DNA from 4 places in the Aminobacter sp. NyZ550 genome. Region 4 is predicted to be linked to each of the others. Evidence: riboswitches for the same ligand, from Rfam matches in the RefSeq annotation. Region 4 holds a riboswitch; each other region holds the start of a gene.

Evidence for each region. Region 4 has a riboswitch for cobalamin ahead of N7E70_RS00960 (ribonucleoside-diphosphate reductase subunit alpha). Riboswitches for the same ligand answer to the same signal wherever they lie in the genome.
Region 1: it holds a riboswitch for cobalamin, as region 4 does, so the genes downstream of both, N7E70_RS09110 (ABC transporter substrate-binding protein) here and N7E70_RS00960 (ribonucleoside-diphosphate reductase subunit alpha) in region 4, are expected to answer to the same signal.
Region 2: it holds a riboswitch for cobalamin, as region 4 does, so the genes downstream of both, N7E70_RS26485 ((2Fe-2S) ferredoxin domain-containing protein) here and N7E70_RS00960 (ribonucleoside-diphosphate reductase subunit alpha) in region 4, are expected to answer to the same signal.
Region 3: it holds a riboswitch for cobalamin, as region 4 does, so the genes downstream of both, N7E70_RS13795 (DUF1636 family protein) here and N7E70_RS00960 (ribonucleoside-diphosphate reductase subunit alpha) in region 4, are expected to answer to the same signal.

Annotation. Positions count from the first base shown of each region.
Region 1 is NZ_CP114190.1:1,821,505-1,829,007, reverse strand. It holds one part of gene N7E70_RS09115 (IS630 family transposase) at 1-219, opposite strand, end outside; gene N7E70_RS09110 (ABC transporter substrate-binding protein) at 363-1,412, opposite strand; cobalamin riboswitch at 1,681-1,870, opposite strand; gene N7E70_RS09105 (nucleotidyltransferase family protein) at 1,991-3,472, opposite strand; gene N7E70_RS09100 (glycosyltransferase family 2 protein) at 3,472-4,146, opposite strand; gene N7E70_RS09095 (glycosyltransferase family 2 protein) at 4,143-4,904, opposite strand; gene N7E70_RS09090 (serine kinase) at 4,901-5,971, opposite strand; gene N7E70_RS09085 (PqqD family protein) at 6,001-6,426, opposite strand; gene N7E70_RS09080 (glycosyltransferase) at 6,852-7,503, shown strand, end outside.
Region 2 is NZ_CP114190.1:5,336,307-5,343,809, reverse strand. It holds gene N7E70_RS26510 (L-2-amino-thiazoline-4-carboxylic acid hydrolase) at 1-102, shown strand, start outside; gene N7E70_RS26505 (YegP family protein) at 265-453, shown strand; gene N7E70_RS26500 (GlsB/YeaQ/YmgE family stress response membrane protein) at 616-870, shown strand; gene N7E70_RS26495 (acyl-CoA desaturase) at 960-1,883, opposite strand; gene N7E70_RS26490 (hypothetical protein) at 2,556-2,948, opposite strand; gene N7E70_RS26485 ((2Fe-2S) ferredoxin domain-containing protein) at 3,245-4,024, opposite strand; cobalamin riboswitch at 4,140-4,332, opposite strand; gene N7E70_RS26480 (hypothetical protein) at 5,230-5,574, opposite strand; gene N7E70_RS26475 (cupin domain-containing protein) at 5,742-6,098, shown strand; gene N7E70_RS26470 (hypothetical protein) at 6,308-6,448, shown strand; gene N7E70_RS26465 (glycosyltransferase) at 6,502-7,257, shown strand; gene N7E70_RS26460 (polysaccharide pyruvyl transferase family protein) at 7,278-7,503, shown strand, end outside.
Region 3 is NZ_CP114190.1:2,807,369-2,814,871, forward strand. It holds gene cobG (precorrin-3B synthase) at 1-331, opposite strand, end outside; gene cobN (cobaltochelatase subunit CobN) at 376-3,816, opposite strand; gene cobW (cobalamin biosynthesis protein CobW) at 3,831-4,868, opposite strand; gene N7E70_RS13795 (DUF1636 family protein) at 4,865-5,299, opposite strand; cobalamin riboswitch at 5,337-5,539, opposite strand; gene N7E70_RS13800 (winged helix-turn-helix domain-containing protein) at 5,535-6,761, opposite strand; gene N7E70_RS13805 (NADH-quinone oxidoreductase subunit A) at 7,105-7,470, shown strand; gene N7E70_RS13810 (NuoB/complex I 20 kDa subunit family protein) at 7,461-7,503, shown strand, end outside.
Region 4 is NZ_CP114190.1:191,310-198,812, reverse strand. It holds gene N7E70_RS00970 (TonB-dependent hemoglobin/transferrin/lactoferrin family receptor) at 1-3, opposite strand, end outside; gene N7E70_RS00965 (peptidase domain-containing ABC transporter) at 362-2,122, shown strand; cobalamin riboswitch at 2,197-2,408, shown strand; gene N7E70_RS00960 (ribonucleoside-diphosphate reductase subunit alpha) at 2,519-5,404, shown strand; gene N7E70_RS00955 (ribonucleotide-diphosphate reductase subunit beta) at 5,432-6,559, shown strand; gene N7E70_RS00950 (hypothetical protein) at 6,550-6,783, shown strand; gene cobF (precorrin-6A synthase (deacetylating)) at 6,780-7,503, shown strand, end outside.

The DNA of each region.
Region 1 (7,503 bases), 1.6 Mb from region 4:
GATCATCCCGACGATGAAGCCTTCATGCGCGTCGAGACTGGAAGCGCGGCGGCGGCCCTGCGGCCGCGGCGCCAGTTCGCCGATCTTCGCCCGCGCAATCCAGCGGATCGCACTCGATACGCCCACCCCGAACCGCGCCGCCGCCTTGCGCGCCGACATGCCTTCGTCTGAAGCCTTCAAGACCCGCAACCGAAGATCTCCGCTCAGTGCCTTCCCCATACTCCACCTCCATCGAGATAGATGTTGAATCAGCACCGAACGCGCCCGTCACTTCACAATCGATTCATCGATTGCGGGACGTGCTCTAGGCTCCGGATTGAGAGGGTACGCCGCCGCCTGCCGGGCGGCGGCGTGCTGGTCGATCAGTTGGAGGCTGTGCCCTGGTAGGTCATGCCGCCCTGGAACGGCAGCCCCTGGTAGATCTCGATCCATTCCTTCATCGCAGCCTCGGGATCGACGTCGGTGAAGAGGTCGGGATAGAGCCACTTGGCGACCTGCAGCGCGCCGGTGACCTTGGACGAGCCGCCGGCGAGGTAGTAGTTGATCAGGCGGACATCGCCCGCCTGCCCTGCCGGCGTGCCTGATATTTCCTCGCGCGCGACGATCGCCCTCCAGCTCTCGGCGAATTTTGCCTCCGGGATGGTCTGGTAGGAGCCGGGCTGCAGCTTGATCACCAGGTCGGGCTTGCGCGCGATGATCTCCTCGGGATCGACGGTGAAGCTGTTTTCGTTGCCGCGCGACGACGGCTCCTTCTTGATGTCGATGTCGCCGAAGACATTGGTGCCGCCGCCGGCCTCGATCATGTCGTGCCAGCCTGAGCCGGGCGTGACGGTCACGAGATCACGGACCTCTTCAAGATAAACCTTCTTGCGCTCGACGCCCTTCAGACGCTCGGCCAGCAGGTCCATGTACCTGGTGTAGTAGGCGTTCAGCGCATCGGCCTTTTCCTTCTCGTCGAACAGCTTGCCGAACAATGTCACGTTTTCGACATGCTGCAGCGTGTCCCAGGCGGTGACGACCAGCACCGGAATGTCGAAGGCTTCGAGCTGCTTGGCTGCCTCCTCATAGACGCCGTTGCGAGGGATGATGACCAGGTCCGGCTTGAGCGCAACGATCGCCTCGTAATTGGGCTGCGTCTGGCCTTGGCCGACAATGTCGGCTTCCTTGAACTGCGGCCAGTAGGTCGGATCCCGCATCGTGCTGGCATCGACGCCAACGACCTTGTCGATGGCGCCAATGGCGCGGGCGAACTCGACCGCGTAGCGGTTGAAGATCACCGCCCGCTTGATCGGCAGTTCCAGCTCGACCTTTCGGCCGGCATCGTCGGTGAAGCTTTCCGCGGCCGCCGGCGCAAGGCCAATGGCGGATGCCGCGGCGAGCCCGAGCCAAAGGATCCAATGTCTGATGTTCATGATCTCTCCTTGCTTGAAAGGGGTGCGCAACGCCTGGCGTTGCCATGCCCGGAAGGCGTCCGGGACAATAGGTCGAGGCGCGATGCCACGGCAGCAGGCAACGAATGCGTCTGCCCAAACTTTCGATATTCTGGGGAAACCGTTCTTCCCGACATCGCCGCGCCAACCTCTGCCTGCCCTGGCGTGGATGCGGAAATGCAGACCTGGCGAAAGCCGCAAACGGGCTTCCGAACCGGAACCGGCATTCCTGTGGCACACCCCGACCACGGAATCTCACTCTGTCAGGCAGGTCTCCTGGCTCGCGGGTCGTAGCCTTGTCGCCCGTCTTCCCGGCACGAATGCCAGTGACACAGGGGCAATAGGCTCACCGCTTACAGTTGCGGGACAGCTCCGGTTTCGCACCGGATTCCCTCTTAGCTTCCACCTCGCGGCGGAAGACCATGACGGCGCCAACCTATCGACGGCCAAGGTAAAGTCAAGTTGCCATCCGGGACTATACAGGGCGGCATTTGCCTGAGCCGCGACGATGCTGAGACCAGGTTGCGCGGAACTGCAGGCAGCGCAAACTGTTCTCCGGCTCAGCGAGCCGGCGAAACGGTCACCGAGACGATCTGGAACGGCACCGCACCATAGGTGGCGACCGTCTGCTCATGCTCCCACGCGCGGAACTGTCGCGACGGCCGCGCCGACAGCACCAACGCGCCATCCGCCTGGTCCGGCCGGATGGTACCGCGAAACCGCAAGGTCAGCCGGCCGCCTGATTTACCCAGCTTGCGATAGCGCAGCCGCGCGAAATGGCATTCGCCGCCATTCAGCTCCATCTCGATGCGACGGCGCACCGGCGGCACGTCCAGCCGCACGACGATGTCGATCTCGGCAGGCGCACCGCCAACTGCCGCCGGCGGCAACGGCACCTGCTGCGCCAGTGCCGGGGTGACCTGCCCCGCACCATCGCCCGCCTGTGTGCGCCGACCGTGCCAGACGACGCCGGGCAGCTCGCGCTCACGGACAGCGCGTTTCTTGCGCATGCGCAACTGCTTGGCGACACCGCGTGACAGCCAGGTCAGACCCTTGAAGTCGGTCCGCGGCTTGGCCTGCAGCAAGGCAGCGATACGGGCGGCGCCGGCGCGATCGGCCATGTCGACCACCTGCTCCAGCACATCGTCGGGAACCGGCACCGACATCTCTGCTTTCAGATAGCTCAGCGCCACCGCCGTCGGCACGGCAAGGTGCCTGCGGGCGACGACGTCGCAAAGCACGGCCCAGTCGACGCCGCCGGCGCGGATCGCCGAGGCCGTGTCGACCAGCCAGTCGCTGTGGGTATGAGCGTCGAGGCCGCCATGGCCGATCGCCAGCGTCACCCGGTCGGCGGTCGAAGGGACCAGCACGTCGAGACTGGTGAAGGAGGCCGGCGTGGCGCGCTGCCAAACCGCAGCGTCGTCCGCCTCATCTGCCTGCGACCAGTCATAAGCGACCTGGTGCAGATCGATGTCGCCATAGCTGCCCTTGAAGAAATTCATCGACCGCACCGCAGCTAACCGCGGCTTGAGATATTGGGGACTGACCCCTGTCGACACCTGCCAGTCGCCATGACGCAGCATGTCGAAGGCGGCCACCATGTGCTCGGGGTGCACAAGGATGTCGATGTCGTGCGCCACCCGACCGCGCTGTGCCGCCGGCTCCACCGCGATGCGGCTCGCGCCCTTGAGCAGCATGATCGGCACGCCGGCCGCGACGATGGCCCTCAGTGCGGGCTCGGCCTCGCGCATGGCAAGCCGCGACTTGGTCCACAGCATCTTCTGCAGGCCAGCGAGACGCGGATAGGCGGGATGCATCGCCAGCGCCTTGCCGAACCGGTCGGCGATCGCGGCAAGCAGCCTGTGCTCGCGGAACTCGACGGCATCGATGTCGTTGGCATCGAGCCACCGCAAGGCCTGCGTCTGCGCGACCGCATGGTCCGGCAACAGCACCGCCTTGAGCAACTGGTCGAGACCGTTTGTCGGCCATGCCCAGCCATAGTCGGGGAAGCGCCGGCCGATGCGGCGTGACGTGGATGCCATCAGCCCTGTCCGGCGTTCTTGAGCTTGCGCCGCAGCATGGCCATTCTTGCGACCTCGAGATAGCCGCGGTCGCGCTCGGGATCGCGGCCGTAGGACATGCTTCCCGGCAGGATCCGGCGCAGGGCCAGGACCTCATCGATCATGCCGAGCTGGTGGCCGTCTTCGCGGGCCCGGCCAAGCCAGTCGACCATTTCACCGCGGTTGCCTGGCGGGTCGATCACCGGGCCGACGGAAAGCGCCACCTGGCTACGGACCAACATCGTCGTGCGCGACCAGCCGGGCGTCACCTTGCCGGTGCCATCGTCTGGTTCGCCATGCCGAAAGGTTCGCCACTGCGTGAACACGGCAGCCAGCTGCGGCGCCTCTTCCAGCCTGCGAAACTGACGCTCGATCTTGTCGCCAAGCCACAGATCGTCGGCGTCGACAGTTGCAATGAAGGGCGCCCTGGCCAGCGCGAAGCCGCGCGTCGTGGCACTGCCCGGTCCGGAGTTGTCCTGCCTGACATATCGGACCGGAACGCCCGATTGCCGCGTCACCGCCTCGGTCTCGTCGGTCGAGCCGTCATCGACGACGATGATCTCGGCAGGCGGCACTGTCTGCGCGGCAACCGAGCGCAGCGTCTCGGCGATCGTGCGGGCCGCGTTCCAGGCGGGAATGACGACGCTGTAGCTCATGGCCGCAGCGGCGCCCCATCGCCCGACGGATGCGCCACCTGGATGAAACCTCTGAGGTCGCCGAGCGTCGGGTCGGCCTTGCGGCGGCGCATCGATTTCTGCATCGCCTTGAGGAACTCCCGCCGCGACTCGGCGACGTTCCGGGTCAGATTGTGTTCATGGCGGCGGTAGTAGAGCGCGATCGTGTCGGGAAAGACAAATCGCGCCCTCTGCTCGAAGATGCGAAACAGGAAGTCGGTGTCCTCTGCCTGCGCCAGCTCCTCGTCGAAATCGCCGATCCGCGCGATCAGGCTGCGCCGATAGATGCCGGCCGACAGATGCACGCCGCGAAAGATGCGGTCGTCGCATCCTGCAACCGGCTCGAGCGTCTCGTCGTCGATCTGGTCGACCATGCGCATGTAGGAATAGGTGAGTTCGAGCGCCGGATCGGTCTTGAAATAGGCAAGGTCGGCGGCAAAGCGCCCGGCGGGTGAGATGTCGTCGGAATCGATGAAGGAGACGAACTCGGTGTCGTCAGAGAGCCGGCGCAGGCCGGCATTGCGCGCCTTGGTCACGCCTGAATTGGCTTGTGAGAACAGGCGGATCGGCGCGCCGTCGGCGATGAATGACCGCACAGCCGCCACGGTACCGTCGACCGAGCCGTCGTCGATGACGATGATGTCGAGCTGCGCGGCGTCGCTCTGTCGCAAAACCGAGCGCAGCGCCGAGCCGATGTAGCTCTCGCGGTTGTAGACGGGCAGCACGATGCCCAGCTTCATGAATTGCCCCTGTCCAGAAACGCGGCGATCGTATCCGCGATCTCGTTGCCGCGCGTGCCCAGTGTCAGAGTGTAGCACGGCAACCGACGTGTCAGCTCGCCAAAGAAACGAAATCCGCTTTCGCGTTCGCCCGGCATCTGCGCGATGCCGGACGGCGCCAGCGCCATAAGCGCGTCCTTGCGCGCAAGCGGCGTGATGGTGCTTTGCGCGGCGCCCGATATCTGCGGCACAAGCAGCGCCACGATGTCGAGTTCACTGGCGACGCCACGCGGGCAAATGTCCTGCACCCTGAACTGATACTTGCCCTGCCAGTTGAGCAGGCCCGGATCGGGCAGCAGCCGGGCTAGCCCAAGCCGATCGAAGCCCGCCCGGTCCTGCTTGAGGGTCGTGAACAATGGGCGCGCCAGCGAACGGTCACCGTCGAATTCGACCAGCACGTAGTCGTCACCGACGCTGTCGAGCCCGGCAAGCAGGCCCGAAGCGACCGTGCCCGACTTGCCGGCGCCGCCGGCCCCGGCCAGCAGCACGCCCCTGCCGCCCTTGCCGAGCGTTCCGGCATGCGTGAGGCGCATGCCGCGCGCCGCATATTCCCAATGCAGGAAGCAGCGCAGCGGGGCACCGAACTCCCATGGCGGGCAGCCGTCGGCGGACCGCATGAGCTGCACGCCCAGCTGTCTCTCGACATCGTAGAACTGCCAGTAGCTGAGGTCGTGGAAGTAATGGCCGCGCAGGCCGTTGGCTTCGAGCCGCTCGGAAAACATGTTCGGATGAAACAGCGCCTCGCCCCACAACGCCGGCTGCGGAATCGAGCCAATGCCAGGGTGGGCGAGAAAAATCCGCCCCGGCGTCGCCGGTCGTCCGGCAGCTATCTCTGCAACCATGCCGTGGCCAAGCGCCCTCGCCAGTTCGCCGTGATCGGAAAACACGTCGATCGCCAGGCCGGGCAGCTCGACCCGGCTTTTCCCGGGAAAGGCATCGGCATTCGCCTCGCAGGCGGCGAGGAGCTCGCGCGCATAGTCGGCAAGATCGTCAAGGGTTACACTCGCATCGGAACCTGAAGGCAGCAAGTGGTATCGAAATGCGCCGGAAACCGGCGCTACTGCTTCACCGCCGGCCAGCCGGCAGGCTCGTCGACGTCGTGGATCGGGTCGACCATCACCAGGTCGGCGAGCTCGTCGTGCATGTCGATCTTGAGCCCCTCGCGGGCCGCCGCCAGGCGCTGCGCGAGCTCGGGCGACAATGCGGCCGATGCCATGCCGGTCGCAGGCGAAAGCAGTCCATACTCGTTCAGCCTGGCAATGAAAGCATCCAGGTCGGCGGCGGAAAGCTGTCCGCTGCCGCAGGTGCGGCCGACCAGACTTGCCGGCGGAACCTGTGCGATCAGCGCTTCCCATACACAGCTGCCGCTGTCGGAGAAGCCGAAATACCTGCCGCTGGCGAGGTCGAGAACGACCGCGTCACCATCGAACGTCTCATAGACGATGTCGTTGCCCGAGACCGCGTAAATTGTCGAATACCCCACGCCTACCCTACCCCTAGGTTTTTTCCCGGCAAACTGCTTATCAAGCAAATGCACATATAAGCAACAGCTGCGGGCCGAGATATCTATAGGGTTGCATTGCAAAACGCAATACTCGCGTCCAGATTGTTTTTGGTGGCAATTTTCGGCACCTCTCCGTGGCCCTTCTCTGTCGGGTGGTTCCCATGCGATAGGTGAGCCTTGGATGGGCACGGCTTGTGGGCAACATGCGACTGAAGAACAAGCTGAGGCTAGCTTACCGAACCCGAATCCACGCCGGACCCGGCTTTGCACCTGATGCAGCGACAAGGGCTGGAGCAGAACTCAGGATGGCAGCGGGGCGGCTCGACGACGGCTCGTGCCCCGTATTTACCTCCTCGATGCTCAATCACGCGCCACTCGGCGTTGCGAACTATCTTGGATCTCGCTTGGCCGCCCGCCCTGCCCTGTTTCTCGTCTGGTTCACTTGGGCGATGCGCAAGGAGCGGCAGGTCCTGCGGACGCTGACCGCTGAGCGGCTCTATCGCCGCCGCTTTCCCGAGCATCGCTTCGTCTTCATGTGCAACGAACTCGAGGAAGTCGCGCTATTTCGCGAGCATGGACTGAACGCGCTGTTCTGCAGCCACAATGCCCTGGCCGACGAACAGACGTTCAAGCCCGTATCTGGTGTCGAGAACACCTACGATGCCTTCTACAACGCCATGATCAGTCCCTGGAAACGCCGTCACCTGGCCCGGTTGGTGCCAAGCGCCGCGCACGTCTTCTACGAATCGCGCCTCACCGGACGACAGAAGACCGCCGATCTGCTCGACGAGCTCAAGCGCATGATGCCAGCGCATCACTTTCTCAACCCGCACGATGGCCACCGCATCGAGAAGCTCGATTGGCAGGCGATCAACGCCGTCATGGCGGCGAGCGCCACCGGCCTGTGCCTGTCGGCGGAAGAAGGCGCGATGTATGCCAGCATCGAATACCTGCTTGCCGGCCTGCCCGTCGTCTCGACGCCCTCGATCGGCGGCCGCCATATCTTCGGCGACCCCGAGACATGGCTGACAGTGGAACCCACTGAAGAAGCGGTTC
Region 2 (7,503 bases), 360 kb from region 4:
GGCCTGTTCGAGGCGACCGGTGTGCGCTTCGAAAACGTCACCTGGAAGCCGGGCCATGGCTCCGGCTGCTGCCACATCTGCCTGACCGACCGCGACATCTGAGATCGCACTTGGCGCGGCTGACGGGTGCAGCGGCGATGGGCCTTGGCGGTTGTATTGGTGCGTTTGCGTCGCGAAAATCGCTTCGCGCTTTTCCTCGGGTTGCCGTCGTGCGACGATTCGTCAGCGGCGTGAGTCGCGGATCGGCACATACGGGGAAATGCGATGTACAAATTCGAGGTCTACAAGGACAAGGGCGGCGAGTTTCGGTTCCGCTTCAGGGCTTCCAATGGCGAGGTGATGTTCAGCTCGGAAGGCTATTCGGCCAAGGCATCGGCGCTGAAGGCGATCGAGTCGATCAAGAAGAACACGCCCGGCGCCGCGGTGGAGGATCAGACCACGGCGGTCGCCTGACGGGCGGCATTTCCACGGCGGGCCGATAGGTCGGCCCGTCTCCAGCCTGTTGTTCCAGCATGATCTCTGGCTGCCTGCTTGTCGATCATGCGCTGGTCGTTGCAACTGCGCATCGTGGCTCGTGACGTGCTCCGGCCGATGCGCCAGAACCTGGAGAGACAAATGGGTATCGAAAGCTTGCTCGTCTTCCTGATCGTCGGCGCCGTTGCCGGCTGGCTCGCCGGCCAGTTGGTCAAGGGCTACGGCTTCGGCCTGATCGGCAACATCGTGGTCGGTATCGTCGGCGCGCTGATCGCCGGCTGGCTGCTTCCGACGATCGGCATCAGCCTGGGCTCCGGCATCATAGCTGCCATCATCCATGCCACCATCGGCGCGGTGATCCTGCTCGTACTGCTCAGACTGGTGAAACAAGCCTAGCGAAACCACCCGAGACGTAGTTGCGATCGCCGGCAAGCACAGCTTCGCCGGCGATCTTTTTTGTCCCCTCTTGAAAAGGTCTGGCGGCGCTAGTCGGCGCGCTTCCGCGGCTCTGCGATCTTGCTCGCCAGTCCGAGCACGCCGAGCAACCTGATGGTCAGGTAGGTGACGTCGAATTCCCACCAGTGGTGGCCGTGGCGGGCCGAGCGCGGGTCGGCGTGGTGGTTGTTGTGCCAGCCCTCGCCATTGCTGAGCAGGCCGACGATGACGTTGTTGGTGCTGTCGTCTGTCGTGTCGTAGTTGCGGTAGCCCCAGACATGGGTGACCGAATTGACCGACCAGGTGATGTGCCAGGTAATCACGGTGCGCGCGAACACGCCCCAGACGAGCAGGCTGAGGCCGAACTGGATCGCCTCGTCAGTCGTGCCGCCGGTGATCAGGCTCGCGGCGACGCCGCCGCCGAAGAAAGCTGCCCAGGACGCGATGATGATGCCGAGATAGACATGCGGCTTGTCGAGCTTGCGGTAGAACGGGTCGCGGACGATGTCCTTGGCGTAGCGCCCGTAGATCTGCATGCGCTCCATGTCGGGCGACTTGACCAGCAGCCAGCCGACATGGGCCCAGAGGAAGGTGACGATCGGGCTGTGCGGATCCGGCTCCTCGTCGGCGTGCTCATGGTGGCGGCGGTGCACCGCAACCCAGCGCGCCGGCGTGTCCTGGAAGGCGCAGACGGCGATGATCGCAAGCCCGTGCTCGAGCCATTTCGGGCAGGTGAAGCCGCGATGGGTGAGAAGCCTGTGGTAGCAGAGGTTGATGCCGAGCGTGCCGAAGACATAGATGCCGGCGATGCAGAGGACGACGCCGGTAGAGCTGAAGAACCAGGGCAGCAAGGCGTAGAGCGCGACGACATGATAGAAGGCGAGGCCGCTCAAATTGAGCCAGTCGATGCGGGCCAGAAGCGGTCGGCGCGCAATTGCGGGCGTGGCGGACGACGCCGCGATCTGGTCGGACATAGATGCTCCCATTTGCGGCCCGGATCGCTTCCCCACGATCGAGCCGCCTCCTCCGTTTCGGGCGAGGTTGCGCAGTTTCTAATTCAGGGTCAAGGCACGTTTGGAATTACCCCGAAATATGAGTGCGGACGGTGGGCCGCGGCGGCGACCCACTGCTATTGGGGATGCGGGTTTGGCCGGATCATCGGGGAAGGTAGATCGCCCAAGAATGTGCCTGGGACGCCGCGGACACGGAAGTTCCACAGCAGTCGATCCAGGCGCTGGAACTCCCGCAAAGGGAGCTGCGCCGGCTGGACAATCAGTCGTGATGCAGGCAGTCGTCGCAGAGGCCGAACTTCCAGGCGGCAGCGGTGACGCCGATGAAGCGATTATGACAATGGACGCATTCCATGTTGCCATATCCCCGCGGCGAAGGCGGTGACAGAGATCTCTGCGCCGCGATGTAAGTCTCGCGCCGACGCATCAACTCTTCGCGGACATCACGCCGCGAATAGGATACTTGAATTGCCATGACTGCCACCGCCCACTGAACTGATCTAGCCCTGCGCAATAGTCGCTGATGTTTCCCTTGGGTCAATTAGATCGATGGATTGACGTGGATCGCAACAGGCTGTGTCAGCCCATCGGACCTGTGCCCGACGACCCCAGGCGCCGCTGCCGCTGCTGCGCGTTTCAGCCTTGGCTTCCAGCCAGTGGCGGATATCGGCGGGAACATCCGCCGTTACGTTGAGCAGCGGATTGCGCGCCGTGCCTGGTAAAGACGTCGTGATAGTTGACGATCGACAACGGCAAGCGTTGCTGTTCGGCCGGAATCGGGTCGAACAGGTGGTGCGGAAAGTTGTGCGGTGCCGACAAGGTGCGCATCGTCAGGCCGCTGCCCGGTATGGCCAGCGACAGGCAGGCCTGCGAACTGTCCCACAGCTCGCTTCCCCGGGCGGAAACGCGCCGTGGCCCGCCTCGACACGATGGCTGACATTGGGCGCGAGCTTTGCTGCCACCGAACGCTCGAAATAGCCGAGTAGCCGAGGATACGGTCTTCTCGCCGAACCACGACGAGGCCGCCATCGTAGCTCGCTTTGACCCCAGCCTTGTCGACGGTGGTCTCGATCATTGGCACCAGGTCGTAGTTGACGCCCAAGGTCCGGGACGGCGCCTGCCAATAACCGTCCCGAGGATCGGTCGTCGCGGCCATATGTGCGCATGCCCTTGACGTCGACGGAGCCGAAGGGCGGCCGCAGCAACTTCCAGTGCCAGATCAGGTTCACGGCAGAACAGCATGTCGCTGTCCAGGCCGATAAAAGGCAGGGGCAAAAAGCAGGTGGTGGCGGAACGACACGATCCCCCTTGTTTTCAATGGGCCTTCACCGCAGCACCTGCTTGCGGCCGGTGGGGTGATAGGCAAAGTCGTCGACCACCGCGCCGCCGAGCAGATGTTCGGTGACTATGCGGTCGACGGCGGCCTCGGTGACCCCGCCGTAATAGGTGCCTTCGGGAAAGACCTGCAGCACCGGTGCCAGGTTACAGGGGCCAAGGCAGGTCGATTTGGCGCTCATCGTGCCGTCGCCGGTCACGCGCAGCTTCTGGCGGTCCTGCTGGTTGCGCAGGTGGCCCCAGATCAGGTCCGCGCCGGCGGCATTGCACGGGCCGCCCTGGCAGACCAGCACGCGGCGTTTCTGCGCCGGCACGAGCGAGCCCTCTGGCGCCAGCCTGTCGAGCGGCGGGATGGGCGGCGTCGCGTCGGCACCGGTGACGAGGTCGGCCATCATTGCAGCCAGCAGCGGGCTTTCGGCGAGGCCCCGCGCGATGCGCACCGTCGGCCAAGGTGCCGCGTCCTCGGTCTGCCACCGGCGCAGCGACTTGGTGAGCCAGGCATTGAAGCTGGGCTCGATCGGCAGCATAAGCGGCAGGATGAGGATATCGGAGAAATCCTGCTGGCGAAGTGCCGCAAGCGCCTCGCGCAGCGACGGCGTGCCTTGTTCGGTGAAGCCGAAGCTGGTGTGATCGACGCCGGGCAACGCCGCGGCGAGATCACAGAGCTGCTGCATCTGCCTGTAGGGCGCGGCAGCAAAGGCCGACTTGGCGACGAGCACGATGGCACGTCTGGCCTGGGACTGCGCGGTCTCAACTTCTGTATTGTGCAAACGATCGATCCCTGGCCTGACTGCGGTCGGGATTGTCGCAACGCATGTTGGTGGAAGGCGATGGCCGATAGCGCCGCCTGCACGAACCTGCGCTCCGGTGGTACACCCCGCCCACGGAACATCACTCGGTCAGGCAGGTCTCCTGGCTCGCGGGTCTCGGCTCATTGCCTGCCTTCCCGGCCGTCGGCCAGTGACACAATCGGCAATGCGGCTCACCGCTTACAGTTGCGGGGCAGCTTCGGTTTCGCACCGAATTCCCTCTTAGCTTCCGCCCGAAAGCAGAAGAACCATAACCGCGCGGCAAGCTATATGCGGGCAGACGCAAGTCAAGGGTTGTCGATGGACACGTACCTAGGCCAGCAATGCGCTGCCTTGCGATCGCTTGGCGTTGCTGGACATGGTCCAGCGATGGACGACGATTGCCAAGCAGCCCTTCCGATCATGACCGTGCGCCATCGGGGCGCATTGGTAGAGACCGGAGATGGACATGCACCCCAAGCGGAATAAGCCCAGGAATGCCAGGGCCGGCTGCCTTCTGTGCAAACCGCACAAGGCGAACGGCGCCTGCCCGAGGCATATCGACATGAAAATCGGCAACCGGCGTCGATATGAAGCGGGAAGCTCGCAGTTGCGATGTGAAGGCGTCCGCGGCTGATAAGCTTGTCTGCGCGACATCGGATGTGCGAGGGGACGCGCCCGCCCATTGATTGGGGGGGGGCAGGGCGGGCGCTAAGCTCGGGTGGTCCAAGGTGGGGTAAGGACGAGGTGAGCCTGTAGGTCGTTTAGAGGTTCCTAACGTAAGGTCAACCAACGCCAGCGAGCGGACGGCGCGGTCGTTCAACTTCTCGTGTAGAGCGGCTGGATCGCAAGCGGCGTCGAGCCCGTTCAGGGCAATCTGAGCGGCCGTCCACCGGTGCGTTGCCAGGACACCGGCGAGTGTCGTGAGTTACCGCCAACGTGAAGACGCTGGGAACGGCCACCAGGCGGGTCGCCAGAATGATTGCAGAGCAGCTTTGGCCTGTTTTCGTGGGCACCCCACCAATGTGGCCCGGCATGCAATCGCGACAGCCACAGGCGAGGATCGGAGGTGTCGATGATGTGCGCGGCGGCGGCTCACCGCGTGGGCGAACGCTTCGCCGAAGGCGTTGGAGCAGGCGCGCGACGAGCTTGCCGCACATGCGCGCCGTTGGCAGTGAGGACCGAAGTTACCGCTTCGCGGTGTCCGCGCTGCTCGCCAGGCTGGCAGGAAGGGGCTTGCTCGAGCATTTCAGATGCATGTCCCGGGCGAATTTCTTGCGCATCTTGGCGCGATGCTCCTTGCCGGCCATGGCGATGCCGAGCCCGTATGGGCCAAGCAGCAGCCCTGCCGATACGCTCAGGGTTTCTTTCTCTTGCGCTGCGTAGTTCGCCGCCTCAGCTCGAGCTTTCGTGCAGTCCGCTGACCGCCATTTGGAATCCTTGGCAGAGAGTGTGGTGGCATAGTCGGCGGGCTGGGATGCACAGCCGGCAACTGCGAGCATCGTCACCGCAGCGAGCAGTCTGGCCTTCATCTATGAGTCCTTGCTAAACATCCGTCCATCAACACAGACAGGGCTGATTCCGCAAGGGGCGGCGGAAGAACACCAACATAGGAATATGCCTCTTTATCATAAGGAAACAAAGTTGCCTGAATTGAGGGCGTCGGCTATGCAGGGGTGTCTTAAGGGAGGAGAATGCCATGGCGAACAAAACAATCCTCAAATTTGGCCAGCCGGAAGGTGCAGATTCCAACGACCTACCGGGATGGGTGGTGGTCGACGGAAAGCCGACGATGAAAACGGCCGTCCAGCATACGACCGGGGATGGCAAGGTGCTGTCGGGAACGTGGCAGGCCACGCCAGGCACCTACCACGCCAGCTACACCGACTACGAGTTCGTCCACATGATCTCGGGTCGCATCATCATCACGCCGGATGGCGGCGCGCCCGTCGAGGTTGGGCCGGGCGACGCGTTCGTCGTGGAAGCGGATTTCAGGGGCACCTGGAAGATCATCGAGCCGGTGACGAAGCACTTCGTCGTTACGCTGGGATCGTAGGAAACACCGCGCAACCGGCGGGGATATCTCCATCGGCTGTCGAAGAAGGCTGCCGGCCGGCTCGTGCACGCGGGCGAACGCCTGATTGATTCGACCTGGTTCCGACAGTGAGCGGAACCAGGCGCACCGGTGATGCCTTGCTGGCTTAATTTCCTTGGGAAAAGGCTGGTGCAGCTTTGAATGATCAAACAACGCGAGATGCATCGCGCATGTTGCGTTCCCCGGCCGAGAATGAGCATTTTTCCAAGCTTTGCGGCCAGGACTATCGCTCGCTGCGCGACCACCACAACATCACCATCGACCTTGTCCGCGGCTGTTGCGGGCTACCACCTGTGCTTGCAGAAGGTTGACCTTTGCCCGATCTGGTTTATTTAGGCCCCGGGCAGGTATGGGGTGGTAATTTATGTTGGCAGTGGTGAATTCGCTGTGGATCGGCAACAGATTGGGGCCGGTCCACGCGGGGTGTCTGAGGTCGTTTCTTCGAAATGGGCATCGTGTCGTTCTGCATGTGTTTGACCGGCCGGAGGACGTGCCTGAAGGCGTCGAACTTTTCGACGCCCAACGGTTGATGGCTCGATCGGAAATCGTTGCGCATGAGACGACCGGTAGCCTGGCTTTGGCGTCGGATATCTATCGGTACCGCATCCTGCGGGCGGGCCTCGGCATATACGTGGATTGCGACGTCTATTGCCTGAGGCCGATCCAGCAGGAGGAATTCCTCTTCGGCTGGGAATCCGACAAGGCGATCAATGGCGCCGTGCTGGGGCTGCCTTCGCAGCATCCGGCGCTCAATGAGCTGATCACGGCATCCAGCGATCCTCATTTCATTCCATGGTGGTATCGAAGCACAAAGAGACGGTTACTGCGCCTGCGCAAGGCCATGCGCCTGCCTGTCCCGGTATCCCGCCATCGTTGGGGTGTCATTGGACCGCAGCTGTTGACCAACGTCACCCGGCGCCACGAAATTGCAGCTTCGGCCAAGCCGATCGATGTGTTCTATCCGGTCAGCTACCAGAACACCAACCTGCTCTTCGATCGCGGGCTGTCCTGGCCCGATGTAGCAACCAATCGGACGCTTGGCGTTCACTTGAGCGCGTCGGTCATATCAGGACGCGAAATCATACGCGGCAGCCTTCTGGACGCCGTTGTCACTCAATAGCTCGTTTCGAGACTGCACTGATGTCGCTGAAGAGCCGGCTAAGCTCCTTTCGTCGCGTGTATCTGGCTGCGCGCACCGTCGACACGCCGCCGACGCTTCTGTTCTGGTGGGGAAGCTACGGCTACAGGGGCGGTCCGACGATCGGCGACCTGATGGCGGTCGACAACCTGTCATCGAGGCTGCGTCTGCGCGGCGTCGAGCACGCCGTCATTTCGCATCCGGAACTGCAGATTCCGGGCCATCTGC
Region 3 (7,503 bases), 2.6 Mb from region 4:
GCGTAGCAAGGTCGACCTCGGCTATGGCTGTCCGGATCGCCGCCGCCAGCGATGTCGGATCGGCAGTCTCCTTCGGGTCCATGCCGGCGAGCGGGCTGGTGTCGACCGGCACGCCGGTGCGCACCGCGATGCCGAGCGCATCGACTTCTTCGGCCAGCAGACGCGCGCTCTCCGCCGTCAGCCCCCTGATCTGGATGCTGCCACGCGCAGTCACCTCGACGATGCCGTTGCCATGCCGCGCGGCGGATTCACAGAGTCCGATCAAGACGTTGGGCGCGATTTCTCCAGCAAGCGGGTTGAGCCGCACCAACAGGCCGTCGCCGGTCGACATCGGGGCCGAAAGGGCCGGACAAGCGCCGCGGCGGGAAAAGCCGGTCATGCCGCAACCTCGCGCGCTTCAGCCTCGGCGATGAGGGCAGCGAGATCGTCGTCGACGGAGTTGCGCAGCGGGTGCCACAAGCCGCGCCGACGGGCGGTGGCAAAACGCTCGGCGATGAATTTTGCTGCCGCTGGGTTTTCGCGCAGCATGAAGTCGCGCACGTCCTCGTTGCCGACATAGGCGTCGTGGACGGCCTCGATCAGCGCGGCCGGGATGGCGTTGGTGGTCTCGGCAAAACCGATCAGCCTGTCGACCGTCTCTGCGAATTCGGAAGCGCCGCGCGGGCCATGGCGCATCTGGCCGGCAATGAAGCGGGCATTGGTGGCGCGTGCCCTGACGACGCGGCCGACAGCCTCAGTGACCGAGCGCGGTCGCGGCTTCTGCGGATCCGAGGTGTCGAGCACGATGACGTCCGCGTGCCTGCCGAGGGCTGCGACCGCTGCTGCGAAGCCGCCGATGAAGGCGACGTCGGCGGAGCCTTCGAGAATGTCGCGGCCGGGGTCGTCGCCGGTGTGCACAAGCAGATCGGCCCCGGCGATGCGGTCGGCAAAGGCGCCCGGCGCGGAAACGCCTTCGCCGTCGCTGCCCCCGTAGGCGTGGGAGGCAGCATGGAGATATGCGCGGCCGAGGTCCTCGCGCGCCTGCCAGTCACCGCTGGAAAGCAGGTCCTCGAGGCCCGCCCCATAGGTGCCGGGGGAGGAACCGAAGATGCGTGGCTCGACCTTGCCCGCGGCGCGCGTGCTGGCGGCGAGCGGGTTGTCGTGGTCGTCTTCGTCGCGGGTGGCAACGGCGCGCGCGGCGGCGTCGATGAGCGCGATCTGGGTTGGGAACATGTCGCGAAACAGGCCTGATATACGCCAGGTGACATCGACGCGCGGGCGGCCGATCGCTGCCGGCGGCAGCACCTCGATGCCGGTGACGCGACCGGTGGCGGCGTCCCATTGCGGCCGACAGCCCATCAGCGCCAGGCCCTGGGCGATCTCCTCACCGCCGGTGCGCAAGGAAGCGCTGCCCCACAGGTCGATGACGAGCGCACGCGGCCATTCGCCATGGCTCTGCAGGTAGCTGCGCATGACCTCGTCGCTGGCTGCCTTGCCGAGGTCGAAGGCCGTCGGCGTCGGCATTGTGCGCGGGTCTGACGTGAACAGGTTGCGCCCCGTCGGCAGGACGTCGGTGCGGCCACGTGCCGGAGCGCCTGCTGGGCCGGCTTTGATATGGCGGCCGTCGAGCGCGGCGATCAGGTTTTTCCGCTCGGCTTCTGCGCTGGCAAGGCGCGCTGAGTCCGGCCCGTTCCCTTCGGCGCGGCCATAGATATGTAGGCCGTCCTTGATGGCGAAATCCTTGAGGTCGCAGAGCCAGGCGTCGATGCGGCGCAGCGCTTCGTCGGGCGCGTCGGTCCCGGCGACGCCGGCCTCGGCAGCAAGGCCGGTCTGCGACGCCGTTTCGACGATGAGCTTGGCCAGGCGGTCGCGGCGACGACGGTCGAGGCCGTCTGCCTGGGCGTATTCGTCGACCAGGCGCTCGAGCTTCTGCTGGTGTTCGTCCAGGCCGGCAGCGGCGAGCGGCGGCGGCAGGTGGCCAAGCGTGATCGCTGCGATGCGACGCTTGGCCTGGGCCGCCTCGCCGGGATTGGAGACGATGAAGGGATAGACCACCGGCAGCGAGCCGGTGACGATTTCGGGAAAGCAGTTCCGGCTCAGTGCCACCGCCTTGCCGGGCAGCCATTCGAGCGTGCCATGGGCGCCGACATGGACGATGGCGTGGATGCCGAGCGACTTCTGCAGCCAGAGGCCGAAGGCAAGCAGCGCGTGGCGCGGCGGCAGCGTCGGGTCGTGATAGTCGGCGCGGCGATCGGCCGAACGGCCGCGGTCAGGGGCGAGGGCGACGGTGACGTTGCCGAAGGTGGCGGCGCGGAAGGCGAAGTGGGGCAATGTAGAGCGCGCACTTCCGCCTGTAGCCTCCGCTTCGGGATAGCCCCACGCCGCTTCGACAGCTTTCCTCGCCTCCCCAGGCAGATCTTCGGCAAGCGTGAGATAGTCTTCGAGCGCCAGCCCTTGCCCACCAGCCTCAATCAGGTCGAGCAATGCGCGCGGCGATTGCGGAATCGATTCAACTGTGTAGCCGGCCTCCTTGAGGTCGTGCAGCATGGCGAGCACGCTTGATGGAACGTCGAGGCCGACGGCATAGCCGGTGCGACCGGGGGCGCTGGGATAGTCGGGGACGAGAATCGCCAGCTTGCGCTTTTCGGGCGGTGTCTGGCGCAGCCTGAGGTGGGCGGCGATGCGGCGGGCGACCTGCTCGACGCGATCGGACTCGGGCCGGTTGGCGAAGGCGCGGAAACCGAGGGCTGGGTCGACTTCGCTCTCCGCCTTGAACGAGATGGCGCCGGCGAGGATGCGACCGTCGAGTTCGGGCATCACCACATGCATGGCAAGATCGGCGGGCGCAAGGCCGCGCGGGCTGCCTTCCCAGGCCTCGCGGCGGGTGGTGGCGACGATGACCTGGAACACCGGCACGCGGGCGCGGTCGAACAGCGTTTCCGTGCCCGGTTCGGCGCCGGCGCCGGCGGCGAAGGCGGTTGCGGTGATGATGGCCGTAGGCGCGAGCTGGTCCAGGGCTGCTTCGACGAATGCTAGGGAGGCCTTATCCTTGAGGCTTGAGACGAAAATCGGGACGGGGCGGAGGCCCTGTGCTCTCAGTGCCTCGACCAACGCGTCGATAGGGGCGACGTCGGCGGCGAGCAGCATCGAACGGTAGAAGAGGATGGGGATGGCAGGAGAGCTGGAGATGGCGTGATCCTGCGCACCCCCCTCTGTCCTGCCGGACACCTGCGCAGAGGCGCTGGTCCATCCGGCAAAAGAGGCTTCTAAATCACAGACGATGCCCCGCGCCGGATCATAAAAACCCGCCTTCGGCACTGCGACGGGTGCTGCCATGGCATTCTTGCCACCCGCCAGAGCTGCCAGCCGCGCCACCAGCGCCTTCATGTTCTCCGGGCCGCCCTCGCGGAAATAGCCGAGCAGAGCGTCGAGTTCGGTGCGCGGCAGGGTCGAGGCCTCGATCAGCCTGAGATCCTCGTCGTGGCTTTCGCCCGGCAAGAGCGCCAGCGCGATGCCTTTTTCGCGCGCCATCGCGGCAAGCTGGTCGCAGCCGTAGCGCCACCAGTCGTGGCCGCCGAGAATGCGGACAAGGATGACCTTGGCGTGGCTGGCGACGCTGTCGATCCAGAGATCGACCGACATCGGATGGCGGAGGTCGCGCAGGCTTGCGAGCCGCATCGATGGCAAGTTGTCCGCATCCGCCTTCCAGGCGCCGGCGAGGCCGGCTAGATCGCTGTCGGTGAAGGACAGCGCCACCACATCCGCAGGCTTCTGCCTGAGGTCGACAGGCTCGATCAGGTCATCGAGCGAGGCGGAGGTGGTGGTGAGGATGTGCATCCCGGCTGTCCGGTTCAGCCGACTAGGATACGCTCGATGGCCGGGCGGTCGAGACCCTTGAGGCCGATCACGACCAGGCGCGAGCGGCGGTCGTCCTCTGCGGTCCAGGCACGGTCATAATAGTGGTTGACGCGCGGTCCGACGGCCTGCACGAGCAGCCGCATCGGCTTGCCGCCGACGTCGACGAAGCCCTTTACACGCAACACGTTCTCTTCTTCGGCGGCGGTGGCGACGCGTTTCGCCAGTTCGTCCGGGTTGGCGATCGACGGGATCTCGATGACGAAGGTATCGAAGTCGTCATGCTCGTGGTCGAACGCCCCGTCGTGATGGGTCTTGCGGTTTTCGATGTCGTCCTCGACGGCGAGGCCGAGGCCGAGCAGCACCGACGGATCGACCTTGCCATGCGCCGACGGCACGATCTTGACGGCGCGTGCCAGGTGCTCGCGCACGATGGCGGTGGCGCGGGCGTGGCCGGCTTCGTCGAGCAGGTCGCTCTTGGACAGGATGATGAGATCGGCGCAGGCGACCTGATCCTCGAACACTTCCTCGACCGGGTCGTCGTGGTCGAGCGAATCGTCCGCACTGCGCTGGGCGGCGAGCGCTTCCATGTCGGAGGCAACTTTACCTGCGGCCAGCGCAGGACCGTCGACCACGGCGATGACGCCGTCGACCGTCACGCGGCTCTTGACCGTTGGCCACTGGAAGGCCTGGACCAGCGGCTTGGGCAGCGCCAGGCCCGAGGTCTCGATCAGGATGTGGTCAACCCTCGGTGTAAGCGACAGGATTTGGTCGAGGGCAGGGACAAAGTCGTCGGCGACGGTGCAGCAGATGCAGCCATTGGCCAGTTCGACGATGTTTTCCTCCGGGCAGGTATCGACGCCGCAGCCCTTGAGAATCTCGCCGTCGATGCCGACATCGCCGAACTCGTTGACGATGATGGCGAGGCGCTTGCCCTTGGAGTTCTCGAGGATGTTGCGCAGCAGCGTGGTCTTGCCGGCGCCGAGAAAGCCGGTGACGACGGTGCAGGGAACGCGTTCGAGGGAGGCGGTCATGTATCTTCCTTGATGAGAGCAAGTGGTGGGATGCGCGCGACGAGGCCGCGCTTGAGGCTATCGGGACGGCCGCGCCAGGGGATCAGGCCGTCGGTCGAGGTGGCGAAGAGTCTTGCGCCGGCGACGAGATCGTCGCCCGACATGGTGTTGAGATCGCCGAAGACGTAGCTCCACGCGCCGTCGCGGATCAGGGCGGCGCTAAGGCGGCGCTTGCAGTTGCCCAGGCACTCGACGCTGCGCACGGCGATCTCGCCATTGGCGGCGAGGCGGGCGTGCTCGGCAAGCTGGGCGCCGGCGCGTGGATGGGCGTCGGACCCGGTTTCGTCGCGGCAGGATGAGCAGACGAGGATGGTCACGTCGCATGGGCGCGCGTCGGCTGCATCGCAGGATGCGTCGGCTGATGCGACCGGAAGGTTGTCGTCGAAATCCAAATCCAGGCTCCTTGCCCGGGGCACCCGCCAGGCGATCGGATCAATGTCTGCGACGGCAGGTCTCCTGGCTTGCGGATCGTCGCCTTCGCTCGCCTTCCCGGGAAAATCCCAGTGGTCTTCGAGCTTGGCTCTTCGCTCACAGTTGCGGGGACAGCCGCGGATTTGACGCCACCGGCGCGCACCGCATTCCCTCTTAGCCTTCGCCGTTGCGGGCGAAGGACCGTCTGTGGGCGATTTAGGCTTTCGCGAGGGGTGGAGTCAACGAGGCGGAGCGACCCGCAATGTCGCTCAGGCCGGGTCCGAGATCGCCCGCGGGCGTCACCTCGATGCTTTCGAGGCCGAGCCAGTCGCGCATCTGCTGGAGTTCTTCGTAAAGTTCGGCTGCGGTTTCCGGTGGCGCACAGGGCTCTGCATAGGCGGCGTGGACGCGCAGGATACCCGCCGGTCGGTCGGCCTTCAGGTCGATGCGGGCGACGATGCGCTCGCCCAGAAGGAAGGGCAGGACGTAGTAGCCGTACTGGCGCTTCTCAGCCGGGGTGTAGATTTCGATGCGGTAGCGGAAGTCGAACAATTGCTCGGCACGGGTGCGCTCGAAGACGAGCGGATCGAAGGGCGCAAGCAGGGCGCGTGCCTGGATCTTGCGCGGAATGCGCGCATCGGCGTGGAGATAGGCCTGCCGGTCCCAGCCTTCGACGCGGACGGGAATCAGTTCGCCGGTCTCGACCAGCTCTTCGAGCCGGCCTTTCATGTCGGCTGGCGACAGGCGGAAATAGTCGCGCAGGCAGATGCCGGTGGCGATGCCATGGGCGCGGGCGGAGATTCGCAAGAGATCGCGATGCGCATCCTCGGTCTGGGGAGCTGGACGGTCGTATATGCCGGCCGGGAGCACGCGCTCAGGCAGATCGTAGAGGCGTTCGAAGCCACGCCGCGAATGGGTGGTGATGCGGCCGGCCCAGAACAGCCATTCGAAGGCATGCTTTTCCTGGCTCCAGCCCCACCAGCCGCCGGAACCCTTGGCGCCCTCGATGTCGGAAGCGGCGATCGGACCGCGGTCGACCACCTGGCGAAAGATCTCTTCTATATAGGGCCTGTTGGCACGGCCGAACTTGGCAAGCCCGCCATACATCCCGTCCTCGGCCCGCGCCATGCGCCAGCGCAACAACGGAAAGGTCTCCAGCGGCAGCAGCGACGCTTCATGCGCCCAGTATTCGAACAGCATGCGCTTCTTTGGAGCCATGGCGTCGTCGAGCAGGGCCATGGGGTAGGAGCCTAGTCGCGAATAGAGCGGCATGTAGTGGGCGCGCACGACGGCGCTGACCGAGTCGATCTGCAGCAGGCCGGTGCGGTCGAGCACGCGCTGCAGGTGACGCCGCGTGATCGCGCCGGTGGGGCGCGGGTCGGCAAATCCCTGGGCCGCCAATGCGATGCGGCGGGCCGTGGCGAGTGAGAGTTTTTCCTTCATTGCGGCAAGCTATCGCAGTCTCTTGAGGAGTGACGCAAGGGCACGAGAATCGACCTTTGCTGCAAATGCTAGCAGAACTTGGGTTCCGGTCTTGTCAGGAGCGTAAACTTGAGTAAAAAACGAAGGAAATCAAAGGGGAGCCACACGCGCAGGATTTTGGGCCAGCAGTGTGCTTTGCCACGTTTTGGCCAAGGTTGGACTTGCTTCGACCGACCGGCTGCGCTAACCGTCGCCGCATTGCAGCACGACCGTTTCGTCCGGCTCGGCGAGAATCTGTCGCGCTTCCGGAAACGGACCCCGTGCTGTAAATCTGGGTGGATAGGCCACCAACGGAATTCGCAGCATGAACGCTCTCCTGAGTTCGTACCTGCCCATCGTCATTTTTATCGGTGTGGCGCTTATTGTCGGCATTGCGCTTATCGTGGCGCCTTTCCTTGTGGCCTACCGCAGTCCGGATCCGGAAAAGCTTTCAGCCTATGAGTGCGGCTTCAACTCGTTTGACGACGCCCGCATGAAGTTCGACATCCGCTTCTATCTGGTCTCCATCCTGTTCATCATCTTCGATCTCGAAGTGGCGTTCCTGTTCCCGTGGGCGGTGTCCTTCGGCGAGATCGGCATGCTCGGCTTCTGGTCGATGATGATCTTCCTGGCCGTGCTGACCATCGGCTTTGTCTATGAGTGGAAAAAGGGAGCGCTGGAATGGGATTGAACGACGCCTCCGGCACCCTGATCGCGCCGAAGC
Region 4 (7,503 bases):
CATGACAGCCCCCTCGAAAAATCTGGAAAAGCTGGCTGTCCGCGAACGAAGGGCTGGCGTAAGTTAATATGAGTCTGTGACTCAAGATTGGTGATGGCTGTATAATGGGTCCTGCGGTGTGTGCAAGCCGGGTGATGCGCGGCGCGACACCTGGCCTCACCTGGAACAGACACATGCCGGCGCCGCCCAGCTACGGCTGGCGAGGATCTGGAAGACTTGTTTTGTTCGTCATTCCGCGAGGCGGGCGATTTTCGCCGAAGCGTTTCACAATAATATGACTATCATTGTCATATTATTTGACAGGAAAGCGCGAATGACCTAGCGAACCCGTCCCTGTTGTTCGAGCGGCGTCGGGTAGGCAATGAAATTTCGAGAGAAACTGAACGCCTTGCGCAAGATACCGCTCGGCGATTGGCGGATACTGATGCGGATCATGGGCATCTACCGCCGTAAGTTTTTTCTTGCCATTGCACTTTCGCTAGCCGGAATCGTGCTCTCGGTGACGGTTCCGATCCTTTCGCAGAAGATCGTCGACAGCGTCATGGTCGGCAAGGACGGTTGGGCAGCGACCCAGTTCGCCGCCATCGCCATCGTGGCGGCGGTTATCAGGCACATGACCTCACGCTGGCACAACTCGCTGATCAACGACGTGGACGCAAGGTTCACCGCCCGGCTGTCGAGACGCATCTACTTCCGCCTCATGCGCATCCCCTATGAGAGTTCGGCATCCGCAGGCGGAAGCACGATCAACCTCCTCAACGAATCCCAGCGTGTCGCCACCTTCATGCTGAGCGCTGCGCCGAATTTCTTCCTCACCATGTTGGGTGCTGCCGTCTCGTTCGCCGTGGCGCTGTACTACGACTATCTCATCTGCCTGCTGGCCTTTGTCGTTGCCCTGATCTTCGCCGCCTTTGCCCGCAAGACCAATGCCCAGCTGGGCGAGGCGAGCCGCAGCTCGTTCCGCCTCAACGGCGCTCTGCAGGGGGCGGCCGCTGAAACGGTAGGCAACATCCGCGGCATCAAGTCGAATGCGGTTGAGCGCTTCTTCATCGGGCGCTGGTCCGCGAAGTCGGCCGAAGCCATCAAGGCGCGCTGGCACATACTCGACCTCTCGCACTCCTATTCGTTCACGCTTGGCCTGCTGAGCGAGATCCTGACGCTGCTCGTCGTCCTCGTCGGCTGCTGGCGCATCCTGCGCGGCGATCTCACGATCGGTGGCCTGCTTGCGCTGCAGCTGCTCGTCACCCGAGCGACCATGCCGATGCTGACCAGTGCCGGCATCCTGATCCAGTTCCATTCGGTGAGCGCCACCGTCTCGGCCCTCGCGGCTTTCCTCAAGCGCCAGCCGGAGCGCGCCATCGTTGCCCCGGCGCTGCGTGCTGCTGATTTCGGCCCGATCACGGTCGAGGATCTGACCTTCCGCTATCCCGAGGCGACGGCTGCGGCACTCAACGGTGTCAGCCTGGTGCTGCCGGCGACGGGCGTCGTGGCGATCGTCGGCCGCAATGGCTCCGGCAAGTCCAGCCTGCTGCGCGTGCTTTTGGGACTGGAGCGCGATCATGCCGGCAAGGTGGCAATCGGCGGCATCGACGTCCGCGCCTACAATCCGCGCTGGCTGCGCGGCCGCATCGGTGTTGTCGACCAGGAGACGTCGCTGTTTTCGGGTACCATCCGCGAGAACCTTCAGGCGTCGCTGCCGCGCCCGCTTCGCGACGACGAGATCGACAAGGCGCTGGCGTTTTCCTCCGCCGACAAGTTCACCGCCGGCCTGCCCAAAGGCATCGACACCGAACTGGTGCAGGCAGGGCAGAACCTCTCCGGCGACCAGCGCCAGCGCCTGGCGATTTCGCGCGCCGTGCTGCGCGATCCGCACATCGCCGTTTTCGACGAACCTACTTCGGCGCTCGACGCCGAATCGGCGATGGCGCTCGAGCGTGAGCTGCTGGCCTTCGGCCGCGACCGCCTCGTCATCATCGTCACGCACCATCTGTTCTCGGCGCGTTCGGCCGACATGATCGTCGTGCTCGACGACGGCAGAATCGTCGGCACGGGCAGCCATGAGGCTCTGAATGCCGAATGCCCGGTCTATCAGGCGCTGTGGCGCGACTACGTCAGGGATTGATCGGCCGCCGGCGTTGATCGGTCGATGAGGTGGAAATGATTCTTCCACCTGTTGACACGACACCGGGCAGTCATACTACATGTAGACATCGTGGTCTTCCGAGTTGATTCCAGCTCGGGAGCTAAGAGGGAAGCCGGTGCGCGATTTCGCAATGCCGGCGCTGCCCCCGCAACTGTAAGCAGTGAGTTGCTGTCGCGTAGTGCCACTGGCGCCAATGGGCGCTGGGAAGGCCAGACAGCGGCAATGACCTGCGAGCCAGGAGACCTGCCGCGATCGAGTCTGAACGTCCACGGGCGGGGTGTCCGGTGGTGCGCTTGCGTTCCGCCGGCTTGCGCCGGCTGAAATCCGTCATGCGTCCGCCCAAGGCCCTTCGCCCCCAAACCATCGGGGAAGATGATGCCGGCGACCTCCACACTTCAATCCAGCGGAACCGACAGCGTTCCGTCCGCTCTCAGCCAGGGTTCCAAGACCGCGTCCGAACCTGGCTACCGTGTCATCCGGCGCAACGGCGCGGTGACGCCGTTCGACGCGACCAAGATCACTATGGCGCTGACCAAGGCATTTCTCGCCACCGAGGGTTCGGTGGCCGCCGGTTCGCGCCGCGTCCACGACGTCGTCGAGGAACTGGCCGGCCAGGTGTTCGCCGCGCTGACCAGGCGGGCAGATAGCGGCCGCACCTTCCATATCGAGGAAATCCAGGACCAGGTCGAACTGGCGCTGATGCGCTCCGAGCATCACAAGGTCGCCCGCGCCTATGTGCTCTACCGCGAGGAACGTGCCCGCGAACGCGCTGCCGCCAAGGTCACGTCGGTCGAGGTCGCCGCACCGCCGCTCCAGGTCAAGGCCGATGACGGCAGCCTGGCACCGCTGAACGAGACGCGACTGGCACGCATTGTCGACGAGGCCTGCAGCGGGCTCGAGGCCGTCTCAGCGGATGCGATCCTGGCCGAGACAAGGCGCAATCTCTATGACGGCATCACCGTCGACGAGCTTTCGCTGGCGCCGATCCTGGCCGCCCGTACGCTTGTCGAAACCGAACCGAACTACGCCTTCGTCAGCGCCCGGTTGTTGCTAGACCGGTTGCGGCGCGAGGCACTGAGCTTCGTCTCGGCCAGGTCTGAGCAGGCCACCCAGGCCGAAATGACCGAGCGCTATGCCACCTATTTCCCCGCCTTCGTCGCCACCGGCATCAAGGCCGAATTGATCGACCCCGAACTTGGCCGTTTCGACCTTGCCAGGCTCAGTGCCGCGCTGAAGCCCGAGCGCGACCTGCAGTTCCAGTATCTGGGTCTGCAGACGCTCTATGACCGCTATTTCCTGCACAGCAAAGACAAGCGTTTCGAACTGCCGCAGGCCTTTTTCATGCGCGTGGCGATGGGCCTGGCAGGCCGCGAGATCGACCGCGAGAGCCGCGCCATCGAGTTCTATGATCTTTTGTCGTCCTTCGATTTCATGGCCTCGACGCCAACGCTGTTCAACTCCGGCACGCTGCGCCCGCAATTGTCGTCCTGTTTCCTCACCACTGTCGCCGACGATCTCGACGGCATCTTCAAGGCGGTGAAGGACAATGCGTTGTTGGCCAAATATTCCGGCGGGCTCGGCAATGACTGGACCTCGGTGCGCGGCCTCGGCGCCCACATCAAGGGCACCAATGGCGAGAGCCAGGGCGTGGTGCCGTTCCTCAAGGTGGCCAACGACACGGCGATCGCCGTCAACCAGGGCGGCAAGCGCAAGGGTGCGGTCTGCGCCTATCTCGAGACTTGGCACGTCGATATCGAGGAGTTCCTCGACCTCCGGAAGAACACCGGCGACGACCGCCGCCGCACCCACGACATGAACACCGCCAACTGGGTGCCGGACCTGTTCATGGAACGCGTCGAGGCCGATGGCGAATGGACGCTGTTTTCGCCTGATGAGACGCCCGACCTGCACGACCTCTACGGCACGGCGTTCAAGGCGGCCTACGAGGCCTACGAAGCCAAGGCTTCGGCGGGCGGGATCAAGGTGTTCCGCACGGTCAGGGCGCTGGACCTCTGGCGCAAGATGCTGACCATGCTGTTCGAAACAGGCCATCCCTGGATCACCTTCAAGGACCCATGCAACATCCGCTCGCCGCAGGGCCATATCGGCGTCGTCCACTCGTCGAACCTGTGCACCGAGATCACCCTCAACACTTCGAAGGACGAGGTCGCCGTCTGCAATCTCGGTTCGGTCAATCTTGCCAATCATATCGCAGCCGAGGGGCTCGACATCGACCGTCTGGCGCGCACCGTGAAGACGGCGATGCGCATGCTCGACAATGTCATCGACATCAATTTCTACACCATCCCCGAAGCCAGGCGCTCCAACCTGCAGCATCGTCCTGTCGGCCTCGGCCTGATGGGTTTCCAGGATGCACTTCAGGCGCTGAAGATCCCCTATGCGTCAGACGCTGCCGTGGCCTTCGCCGACGCCAGCATGGAGGCGATCTCCTACAACGCGATTTCGGCGTCCTGCGACCTTGCCGCCGAACGCGGGCGTTATCCGAGCTTTGACGGTTCGCTGTGGTCGAAGGGCATCCTGCCGATCGATTCCATCGACCTCTTGGCCAAGGCGCGCCCCGGTGTCGACATGGACGGCGCCTCGACGCTCGACTGGGATGCCTTGCGCAAGCGCGTCAGGAAGACAGGTATGCGCAACTCCAACACCATGGCGATCGCGCCGACGGCGACCATCTCCAACATTTGCGGTGTCGCGCAATCGATCGAGCCGGCCTACCAGAACCTGTTCGTCAAATCGAACATGTCCGGCGACTTCACCGTGGTCAACGCAGCACTGGTGCATGAGCTGAAGGCGCGCGGCCTGTGGGACGAGGTCATGGTCTCCGACCTCAAATATTTCGACGGCTCGATCGGCCGGATCGACCGCATCCCCGACGACCTCAAGGCGCTCTTCGCTACCGCCTTCGAGATCGACAGTGCCTGGCTGATCGAGGCAGCGTCGCGTCGGCAGAAATGGATCGACCAGGCCCAGTCGCTCAACCTCTACATCGCCGATCCAAGCGGCAAGAAGCTCGACGCGCTCTACCGCCTGGCATGGAACAAGGGCCTGAAGACGACCTACTATTTGCGCTCGCGCTCGGCCTCGCATGTCGAGAAGTCGACGCTGAAGGGCACCGACGGCAAGCTCAATTCCGTCTCCGCTGTAGCTGTTGCAGCGTCAGTCCCAATCATCGTCAACGCCGATGTCGCATGGGGCAAGGCCTGCGCCATCGACGATCCCGAATGTGAAGCCTGTCAGTAAGCGGCGATCAGGAAAAGGAACAACAAGATGCTCGACTGGTCCGAACCAAAGGCTGCCGCCGCAACCATCCACCCCGCCTTCACAGGCGACGTCCCGCTTGCCGATGCCACGGGGCTGGGTGTGATCGAACGCGGCGGTGGCCGCGTCCGCGTCGACGACAAGCGCATGATCAACGCCCGTGCCGACGTGAACCAGCTTCTGCCGCTCAAATACCGCTGGGCCTGGGAGAAATATCTCGCCGGCTGCAACAATCACTGGATGCCGACCGAAGTGTCGATGCAGGCCGACATCGGCCTGTGGAAGTCGAAGGATGGGCTGACCGACGACGAACGGCGCATGATCAAGCGCAATCTCGGCTTCTTCGCCGCGTCGGAGAGCCTGGTTGCCAACAACATCGTGCTGGCCATCTACCGCCATCTGACCAATCCGGAATGCCGGCAATATCTGCTGCGCCAGGCCTTCGAGGAGGCGGTGCACACCCACACCTTCCAGTACATCGTGGAGAGCCTCAGCCTGGACGAAGGCGAGCTGTTCAACATGTACCGCGAGGTGCCCTCGATCACCGACAAGGCGGCATGGGCGCTGAAGCACACACAGCATCTCGACGATCCGGATTTCAGGACCGGCACGCCTGAAGCCGACCAGGCCTTCCTGCGCGACCTCGTCGCTTTCTACGTCATCTTCGAGGGCATGTGGTTCTACACCGGTTTCGCCCAGATATTGTCCTTGGGCCGGCGCAACAAGATGGTCGGCATTGCCGAGCAGTACCAGTACATCCTGCGGGACGAGTCGATCCATCTGAACTTCGGCATCGACGTCATCAACCAGATCAAGCACGAGAACCCGCATCTGTGGACGCCGGCGTTCCAGGATGAGATCCGTGGCATGATCCGCACGGCTGCTGAGCTCGAGGCCTCCTATGGCCGCGATACGATGCCGCGCGGTTTCCTTGGCCTCAATGCAGCGCTTTGCGAAACCTATATGCACTTCATCGCCAACCGGCGCTGCGCCCAGCTCGGCCTGCCGCCGGTCTTCGCCGAAGTCGAGAACCCATTCCCGTGGATGTCCGAGGCGATGGATTTGAAGAAGGAGAAGAACTTCTTCGAGACCCGTGTCATCGAATACCAGAATGGTGGAGCACTGGCATGGGACTGACCTGGAACCGTCCCACCATTGCATCGGTCATGCCCGAACCCGAACAGGTGTTCCTGGCTTGGCTGGTCGCGCAGCCTGAAGGCGGCAACCTCCACGAGGCCGCCTCGCGGCAGGCCACTCGGCTCGCCGAATATGGTGGCAGGCATCCGGGGCCGCGCCGGCTCAGGCAATTGTTCCTGGACCTTGCCGCCGAACTCGGCGGCGGCAGGGCCATGCCGTCATGAAGCGAAGGATTCTTGTCATCGGCATCGGTGCGGGCAATCCCGACTATGTCACGATCCAGGCTGTCGATGCGCTCAACCGGGTCAACGTCTTCTTCATCCCCGACAAGGGTATCGAGAAGGACGGGCTGGCGCGGGTCAGGCGCGAGATCTGCGAACGCTTCATCCGCGACCAGAGCTATCGCACCGTCGCGTTCGAGGTGCCTCGCCGCAGGCCGGCGGCGGAGGACTACGGCACCGCCGTCGCAGATTGGCATGACGCTGTCGAAGGCGTCTACCAACAGCTGCTCATGGAGGAACTCGAGGAAGACGAGTGCGGCGCGTTCCTCGTCTGGGGCGATCCGACGCTTTACGACAGTACCCTGCGCATCCTCGACCGGCTGCAGGCCAAGGGCGGCTTCGAACTCGAATATGATGTCATTCCGGGTATCACCAGCGTCCAGGCGCTTGCCGCCCGGCACAAGGTCACGCTGAACAGGATCGGCCAGTCGATCGCCATCACCACCGGTCGCAAGCTTGCGGAGGGTTTTCCCAACAATGCCGACAGCGTCGTCGTCATGCTCGACGGCGAAGGTGCCTTCGCCGGTCTCGATGGTGATCTCGACATCTGGTGGGGCGCCTATGTCGGCACGCCGGATGAAATCCTGGTGTCGGGCAAGTTGCGCGAGGTCGTCGGCGACATCGAGCGCATCCACAAACAGGCGCGCGAGCAAAATGGCTGGA